Regions from separate parts of the Pantoea sp. Lij88 genome, predicted to be linked through region 2. Evidence: riboswitches for the same ligand, from Rfam matches in the RefSeq annotation. Region 2 holds a riboswitch; the other holds the start of a gene.
The links. A riboswitch is a leader RNA that binds a small molecule or an ion and turns the genes downstream of it on or off. The one in region 2 is predicted to bind thiamine pyrophosphate.
Positions count from the first base shown of each region.

Region 1: another riboswitch for thiamine pyrophosphate. It lies ahead of PU624_RS02345 (FAD-dependent oxidoreductase); the one in region 2 lies ahead of thiB (thiamine ABC transporter substrate binding subunit).

Region 1 is NZ_CP118267.1:441,268-445,737, forward strand. Features, by position in the region: gene PU624_RS02330 (alkene reductase) at 1-715, shown strand, start outside; gene PU624_RS02335 (ArsR/SmtB family transcription factor) at 732-1,046, shown strand; gene PU624_RS02340 (cysteine hydrolase family protein) at 1,291-1,836, shown strand; TPP riboswitch at 1,900-2,019, shown strand; gene PU624_RS02345 (FAD-dependent oxidoreductase) at 2,151-3,095, shown strand; gene thiS (sulfur carrier protein ThiS) at 3,079-3,276, shown strand; gene PU624_RS02355 (thiazole synthase) at 3,279-4,034, shown strand; gene PU624_RS02360 (HesA/MoeB/ThiF family protein) at 4,044-4,470, shown strand, end outside.
Region 2 is NZ_CP118269.1:3,324,482-3,328,951, reverse strand. Features, by position in the region: gene thiP (thiamine/thiamine pyrophosphate ABC transporter permease ThiP) at 1-760, opposite strand, end outside; gene thiB (thiamine ABC transporter substrate binding subunit) at 736-1,722, opposite strand; TPP riboswitch at 1,769-1,871, opposite strand; gene sgrR (HTH-type transcriptional regulator SgrR) at 1,907-3,568, opposite strand; gene PU624_RS19455 (MFS transporter) at 3,822-4,470, shown strand, end outside.

The DNA.
Region 1 (4,470 bases), on a different replicon from region 2:
CGGGCCAGGCGCGGGGATACTGACTGCACCCAGCGAGCCTCGGGCACTGACCACAGAAGAAGTGAAAGAGATTGTGGCGCTGTACAAACGCGCAGCGGAGAACGCCAAAGCCGCCGGTTTCGACGGCGTGGAACTGCACTCCGCCAACGGCTATCTGATTAACCAGTTTATTTCAGAACATACCAACTTCCGTAAGGATGAATATGGTGGCTCAGCAGAGAATCGTCTGCGCTTCCTGCGTGAAGTCGTTGAGGCCGTCAGCTCGGTGTTTGGCAGCCATCGCGTGGGCGTCCGGTTTGCACCGCTGTTTTCCAGTACCGATGAAGAGCGCGTCTATCTTGGCCTGGTTGAAAGCGATCCCCACGCGACCTACATCCGTGCCGCAAAGCTGCTGAATGAACTTGAAGTTGGCTATCTCTCAATTGCTGAAGCGGACTGGGATAATAGCCCGGACATGCCAGAGAGTTTCCGCGTTGCGCTGCGGGAAACATTCCGGTCTCCGATCATCTATTCAGGTCGCTATACGGCAGAAAAAGCGCAGCATGTGCTGGAAAAAGGCTGGGGCGATCTGTTTGGTTTTGGCCGATCATTCATCGCCAATCCCGATCTGCCCGCGCGCATTCAATCAGGCTATCCGCTGAATGAGGTCGATAACGCCTCCCTGTATGGCGGTACTGAGAAAGGCTATACTGACTATCCTGTTTTTCAATCCTGATATTTTGTGAGGCGGCATGTCCCCCGAAAATGCCCTGAAGTTACTGTCCAACCCGACCAGAGTGGCAGTGCTGAAGTGGCTTAAAAATCCTGATGAAGCGTTTGCGGGCTATACCCAGCTCTATCCCTTCGATCAGTATGGCGTCTGTGCCAGCCTCATACAGGACAAGGCGGGCTTATCACAGCCCGCCACATCGTTATGCCTGAAAGCCCTTCACAGTGCAGGTCTGGTCGAAGCCAGCAAAGTGGGAAAATGGACCTATTATCGTCGCGCCGAACCGCGCATTCGTGAAATCACTGGTGCGGTGACGCAATCACTTAAGGCGCTTTAAAAGCGACAGCATTCAGGATAGTGTAGATTCCAGCCCCCTCCTGTTGAGGGTGACGCTTCCCGTATTCTTAACTCAGGATCAGAAAATGTTTATGTCAGTTCTGTCTTTCACCACCGTCACCACCACCGCGCTCAGCGGCGGCGTGGGCGACTTTGTGACTGGCACCTGACACAACAGATTCCCACTCCCCGCCGAACCGGACGGGGACCTGTTCTCCGTTCTTAAAACTGAATGGAGCCAGGTCATGATGACATCTGAAAGTGCACTTTTAATCATCGATATGCAGCAGGGCCTTTTTCATGGTCCAGCGGCGCCTTTCGCCGCAGACAGCATTCTGTCGACTATCACTCTGCTTATCACCAAAGCACGGCAGTCTGATGTGCCCATCTTTTTTGCCCGCCATATCGGGCCTGATCATTCCCCCTTCAACGAACAAAGCCCGCTGACTCGCCTCATCCCGGAATTGCAGGTTAACCCGCAGGCAGATATCGTCTTCACAAAACGATATCCCAGCTGTTTCAGAGAGACCGGCCTGCACCATCAGCTCAGGCAAAGAGGCGTTAAACAACTGGTGATAGCCGGGATGAAAACGGAGTTCTGTGTTGATACGACCTGTCGCGCCGCACCGGAACTGGGTTTTAACGTCGTGCTGATTTCCGATGCGCATACCACCGTCGATAATCCGCATCTCTCTGCGGAGAAGATTATTGGTCATCATAATCAGACACTGGCGGGACCCTTTGTGACGCTGGCAACCGCCGCTGACTGGTCGTCCGGGTCGGCCCTTTAATGCCGATATTCATGTGCTGCACTTCGCCCGCGGCTTGACGAAGCCGCCCGCTTAACTTACAACTAAACGCGTCAGGGGAGTCTCGCCAGAGAGACTGAGAGGCTAATAGCGCATCGCGCGGCTTAGCGACCCTTAGAACCTGACCCAGTTGATACTGGCGTAGGAAGACGGGTATCGCATCAGATACTTGCCGCAGGAGCGCGTTCGCGATGCTTCTGCCTTTTCCCTCTGTATCACGGGTCATCGTTAACTGATAACGAGGCCAAAGTGAAATATCTTATCCTGAATCTCTCTGTTCCTGTCCGGTGGCTACCATGAGCCGCTGGTCGGTGCTCGGCAGCGGCGTGGCCGGGCTGTGCGTCGCCACACTGCTTGTGGAGCGCGGAGAAACTGTCGAAATCATTACGCAGCCAGACTGTCGCGCGGCCTCCCACTGGGCGGGCGGCATGCTTGCGCCCTGGTGCGAAGCGGAAAGCGCGCCTCAGCAGGTGATCGAATGGGGTCAGCACGCTGCGGGCTGGTGGGCGCAACGCGTTGATGGCGTGGTGCAGCAGGGCACGCTGGTGGTAGCGCCGCCGCGTGACAGCCGCGAGCTGACGCGCTTCGCCAGCATGACCCTGAAGCATCAGTGGGTCGCACCGGGTGACATCGAACCGGCGCTGGAAAATCGCTTTGCCCGCGGCCTGTTTTTTGCGGCTGAGGCGCATCTCGATCCCCGCCGCGCCCTGCAGCAACTGCGCGACAAACTGCAGCAGGCTGGCGTCCCTTTTCACAGCGGTAACCCCACCGGCAAAATCATCGACTGTCGTGGCATCCATGCCATTGACCAGCAGCCCGCCTTGCGTGCTGTGCGGGGTGAGATGCTGATCCTGCAGACGTCCGACGTTCAGCTCTCCCGTCCTGTCCGGCTGCTGCACCCCCGCTTTCCCTGCTATCTGGTGCCGCGCGCAGGCGGGCACTTCATGCTGGGTGCCACGATGGTCGAAAGCCATGACAGCAGCCCGATCAGTGCCAGGGCGATGATGGAGCTGCTCAGTGCCGCTTATAGCCTGCATCCGGCGCTGGCCGAAGCGCGGATCGTGGAGAGCGGCACCGGCCTGCGTCCCGCTTACCGACAGAACCTGCCTGAAGTCCGCTATGAAAATGGCCGTTTCTCGTTAAACGGGCTTTACCGTCACGGCTTTTTACTGGCACCGATTATGGCTGAAAAACTCATGCTGCAACTTACTCAGGAGATGACTCATGCGAGTTCAACTTAATGGACGCCCGATTGAAACCGATGCAGAGACGCTGGCAGAGCTAATGGCGGAGCAGCAGATCGACCCGCGCACCGTCGCCACCGCGCTGAACGGTGAGTTTGTGCCGCGCAGCCTTTATGCCAGCCAGCAGCTTGAGGCGGGCAGTCAGCTGGAAATTCTGTCACCGATGCAGGGGGGTTAATCATGTTCTATCACTTTACGCCGCAATCCCGCTTTCTGCTCGGTACCGCCGGCTATCCCTCACCGGACATCCTGCATCAGGCGATCGACGCATCAGGCGCGGAGATCATTACCGTCAGCCTGCGCCGGGAAGGCAGTGAGGGCGGTGCTTTTCGCACGCTGCTGCAACAGCTTAACAAACGCATTCTGCCGAATACCGCAGGCTGCCACACGGTAAAGGAGGCGGTGACGACGGCGCAGATGGCGCGCGAACTGTTCGACACGCCGTGGATTAAGCTTGAGGTGATTGGTCATGCCGACACGCTGCAGCCGGATCCATTTGCGCTGGTTGAAGCCGCGAGGATCCTCTGCGCTGACGGCTTCCAGGTGTTTCCTTACACCACCGAAGATCTGATTGTCGGCGAGAAACTGCTGGAAGCGGGTTGCGAAGTCCTGATGCCCTGGGGTGCGCCGATTGGTTCCGGTCAGGGGCTGCGCAATATCGAAGGGCTGCGCACGATGCGTGCGTGGTTTAAAGATGTGCCGCTGATTGTCGATGCCGGTATCGGCTCGCCAGCCCAGGCGGCGCAGGCGATGGAGATGGGTTTCGACGGCGTGCTGCTAAACACGGCGGTGGCAAAAGCGCGCGATCCGGTGCGGATGGCCGGGGCGTTTGCTGCGGCAATCCATGGCGGGCACGAGGCGTTTCAGGCGGGATTGATGGAGCAGCGCGACATGGCGTCTGCCTCAACGCCCATTTTTGGTCTGGCACAGTTCTGAGGAGTGGCGATGGAGCGTTATCAGCGACAGACCATGTTGCCGGAGATTGGCGACGCGGGGCAGCAGCGGCTGATCGGGGCGCGGGTGCTGGTGGTGGGCGCGGGCGGCCTTAGCGCAACGCTGCTGCCGTTACTGGCAGGGGCGGGTGTCGGGTTCATCCGTCTTTACGATGGCGATCGGGTCGAGCTGCATAACCTTCACCGGCAGACGCTGTTTGGCGTCGATGATGTGGGTCAGCCCAAGGCAATCTGCGCGCAGCGCGCGCTGGCTCAGCGAAATCCTGACTGCCACGTCGAGGCGCATGCACACTCGCTGAGCGCCAGTCAGCTGCCGCAGGCGCTGGAGGGAATCGATCTGGTGGTGGATGCGGCGGATAATTTCGCCATTACTTATCAGCTCTCGGACGCCTGCTATCCGCGCGGCCTGCCGCTGATCT
Region 2 (4,470 bases):
AGCAGCCGAGCTGGATCAGCGCCAGCAGCGCAGCACGTCCGGGATCGTAGTCATAACTCAGCGCCTGGAATATCGCCAGCTCAATGGTGGTGGCCTGCGGACCGCCGCCCAGCGACAGCACGGTGGCAAAGCTGGCGAAACAGAGCATAAAGATCAGCGCACCGGTTGGCAGCAGCTGACGCCGCAGCCACGGCCACTCCAGCAGCCGGAAATGGTGCCAGCCGCGCAGGTCAAGCTGCGCCGCCAGCATGCGCTGTTCCGCCGGGATGCTCTCCAGCGCCTGTAGCATCAGGCGGGTTGCCAGCGGCAGGTTAAAGAAGACGTGCGCCAGCAAGATGCCTGGCAGACCATAGGGGGAGAAGTGATAATCCAGCCCTGCCAGCTGGCACAACTGCGCCAGCCAGCCGACGCGACCATAGACAGTCAGCAGGCCGAACACCGCGACCAGCACCGGCAGCACCAGCGTCATGGCGCACAGGCGTAACAGCAGCAGACGCCCGGGAAAACGGCGTCGATAGAGCGCCCGCGCCAGCGGCACCGCAGGCAGCAGCGACAGCAGGGCAGAGAGCAGCGCCTGACCGAAAGAGAACGCGATAACGTGATGCAGATAATCATCCTGCAGCACGCCGCGCAGGTCCGTGTCCGGCGCGGCGCTCCAGAGTGCGCCAAAGGCCAGAAACGCCACGATGGTCAACAACACCGTGGCGAGGGAACCGGGAATCAGCCAGCGCGGCATCAGCGGCTGACGGCGCGTTGCCACTGGCTAATCCAGCCCGAACGCTGGCTGGCAACCTCCTCCGGCGAGAACTGCAGAGCAGTGGAAGGCACGCTGAGCGCCGCGAAACCGGCAGGCAGCGGCGTGTCGATCACCGGGTACATCCAGTTGCCGGTTGGGATGGTGCGCTGGAAGTCAGGCGAGACCATAAACTTCATGAACTGCTGCGCCAGAGCCGGCTGTTTGCTGCTGGCTAACTGGGCGGCAACTTCGACCTGCAGATAGTGACCCTCTGCAAATGACGCGGCGGCGTAGTTCTCTTTTTTCTCTTCGATGATGTGGTACGCCGGAGAGGTGGTGTAGCTCAGCACCAGATCGCCTTCGCCCTTGAGGAACAGGCCATAGGCTTCACTCCAGCCTTTGGTGACCGTCACGGTTTTCTGCGCCAGCTTTTGCCACGCCTGCGGAGCCTGATCGCCATAGACCTTCTGCATCCACAGCAGCAGACCTAAGCCGGGCGTGCTGGTGCGGGGATCTTCGTAGATTACGCGCCACTTCTCCGGGCTGTCGACCAGCTCTTTCAGACTTTTTGGCGGATTCTTCAGCCGGGTTTTGTCATAGACAAAGGCGAAGTAGCCATAATCGAACGGCACGAAGGTGGTGTTGTGCCAGCCATCAGGCAGTTTCAATGTCGAGGTGTCGACCTGACTTTCAGCAAACAAGCCGGTTTTCTGCGCCGCCTGAACCAGATTGTTATCCAGTCCCAGCACCACATCGGCTTTACTGTTTTTGCCTTCCATACGCACGCGATTCAGCAGCGAAACACCATCTTCCAGCGTGACGAATTTCAGCTCGCAGTTGCACTGGGCTTCAAAGGCTTTTTTGACCGCCGGGCCAGGGCCCCAGTCAGCGGAGAAGGAGTCGTAGGTGTAGACCGTGAGAACCGGCTTAGCCGCCAGAACGGGGGCGGAGAGTAACAGCAGCACCGGCAGAACTTTTTTTAACACTTTGCGCTCCTTCAGGAGAATAGGGGATGAGTCGCAAAGGATCTGAGCACAGAGGCCTCTCAAATCCCTACGTCGGTATTAACCGAATCAGGTTCGACGGGTCTCTCTCAGCGGCTTGCTTGTGGCAGGCCGCACCCCGTTGAGAACGTCACATTCTAGTCATTTCAGCGCCGGGGCGAAAGCGTCACAACGCCGGTGGCGCGAACCAGGCCGATTTAAAATCAAACCAGCCCAGGGTATTCATCCGCACGCCGCGCATGCTGCGCTGTCCTTCGAGCAGCAGCCAGTGATGAAACAGCGGATGCAGACCGGCTTCTTCGACCAGCTGTTTGCTCCATTCGGCCAGCGGCAGCGTTTTCTCGCGCCAGCGGGCCGCATCGCCGTGCCAGTCGATTGGCAGGCAGTGATGCAGCAGTGGGATCTCATAAAGCTGTGCGAACAGCGAGTAATTCAGCGGCAGGGTAAAGTTCACGCTGCCCAGCCAGATGTCACTTTCCGCCTCGCCCTGATACCAGCTTTCGTAGCTTATCTCACGGGTCTCCAGCGTGACGCCATGCTCTGCCAGCAGCGGACGCAGCGCATTAGCGATGCCTTCGTGCTCCACGTGCTGGCTGTACCAGGTCAGCGTCAGATGCGTTAAGCCGGGCGGTTTTTCCACGGGCGTCAGGTCGCGCCGGTGGTGCCAGCGCGGCAGCAGACCATACGCCGGGAACCAGTAGCGCTGATAGCCGACACCGGCGTGATTGAGCAGGGCGATAGGGTTAAACAGGTAGCTGACCCAGCGGCGCACCGCCTCGCTGCGGCCCGGTTCCGAGCGCTGGTCGAAGAGCAGATAGTAGCAGCCTTCTTCCAGGCGGCTCTCCTCCTGAACTTCATCGGCGCTGTCGCCCTGCAGACGCACACCGGCATAGACCAGCTCATCGCTGATGTCGGGCAGGACCCAGATAGAGACATCATCAATCAGCGCGCGAAAACCGAAGTAGTCATCAAACGCTTCGATTTTCAGCTGGCTCTCCTGATTGCGGATCACCCGGTACGGACCGGTGCCAACCGGCTGGCGGGCAAAGTCGTGCAGCGTCGGCCATTCGCGCGGCAGGATCATCGCACTGACGCTGCCCAGCAGCCAGGGCAATCCCTCGTCGGGCTGGCTTAAGCGGATATCCAGCGTCCAGGGGGCAGGCGAGTCGATCTGCGCGATATGGGAGAAGAGGGGATGCAGGCGCTGACGCTCCAGCGTGGCCAGCACATCCTCCATCTCCAGTTCTCTGCCGTGATGGAAGCGAATCGCCGGACGCAGGAAGAAGCGCCAGTGAAGCGGGGACGTCTGCTGCCAGTGGTGCGCAATGTCGGGCTCGATTTCCCCGTTTTCCTCATTTATCCGCGTCAGGCCGTTGAAGATCTGTCGGGCAATTTGGGTTTCAGAGCGACGCAGCGGCGAGCCGGGCAGCAGGTTGAGCAGCGGACGATAGTAGAGCACCCGCAGGATATGCTTGCCCTGCCGGAAACTGCGTCCCAGGTGCGCGCTGATCATCTGCCGCACCTGGTTTTTATCCCCAACCAGCTGGACCAGCTGATCGATGCGATCCTGCTCCAGCAAATCCTCGGCACGCTGCTGCTGCAGGGCCAGGCCGGTGTAGCAGAAAGTAAGCTGCGATCGCTTGCCGCGTCCGGCTTCCGCCTGCCAGATCAGCCAGCCTGCGGCCTGCATCCGGTTGAGCAGATTTCGCATATGGCGGCGCGAGCAGTGCAGCAGATCGGCCAGCTCGCTGAGCGTAATCTCCTGCGTTTGTCCCTGACAGCTCTGCCACAGGCGGATGAACTGCTGCTTCAGACGTGATGAGGACATAAAAGGGGAACTCCCTGTGAAAAGCGCTCTGTTTTTCCTGCCCTATTTTAAGAGCAAACTTTGCGCTATGGGAAGAGCGGGAGGCATTCAGCACTGAATGGCGTTCGACCCTCACTTCGCTGTTCAGCGCGGTGCTTTTCTGAGTAGGGTGCATTTACACCGCCAGCAGATGATCTCTGCTGGCTTTTTTCATGTTGCGCGGTATCGTCTACCCTTCTTTTTCCCCTCTGTTTGTTCTGTAAGGGATTTCGGTATGAAATCGCTGTTAACGCGGCAGCGCCGCATCAATCCGGTTTACCTCGCTTTCATGGTCGCCTCGTTCATGCTGGGCATCGCGGGCGCACTGCAGGCGCCGACGCTCAGCCTGTTTCTGACACGCGAGGTGCAGGCGCGGCCTTTCTGGGTCGGGCTGTTTTTCACCATCAACGCGGTGGCCGGTATCGTGGTGAGCATGCTGGTAGCAAAGCGCTCAGACAGCGTCGGCGATCGTCGTCATATCATTCTCTTCTGCTGCCTGATGGCGCTGATCAATGCGCTGCTGTTTGCCTTTACCCGCGACTATCTGACCCTGCTGACGCTGGGTGTGCTGCTGTCGGCGCTGGCCAGCGTCTCTATGCCGCAGCTGTTTGCGCTGGCACGGGAATATGCCGATCAGTCGGCGCGTGAAGCGGTGATGTTCAGTTCGGTGATGCGTGCGCAGCTGTCGCTGGCGTGGGTGATCGGGCCGCCGTTATCGTTCGCGCTGGCGCTGAACTACGGCTTTGTGACGCTGTTTATGGTGGCTGCGGTGCTGTTTCTGCTCTGTATCCTGCTGGTCTGGTTTACCCTGCCGTCGGTGCCGCGCTCGCAGCCGCTGATGCAAAGCGGCGGGCTGCCGTTGAGTGGCTGGCGCGATCGTGATG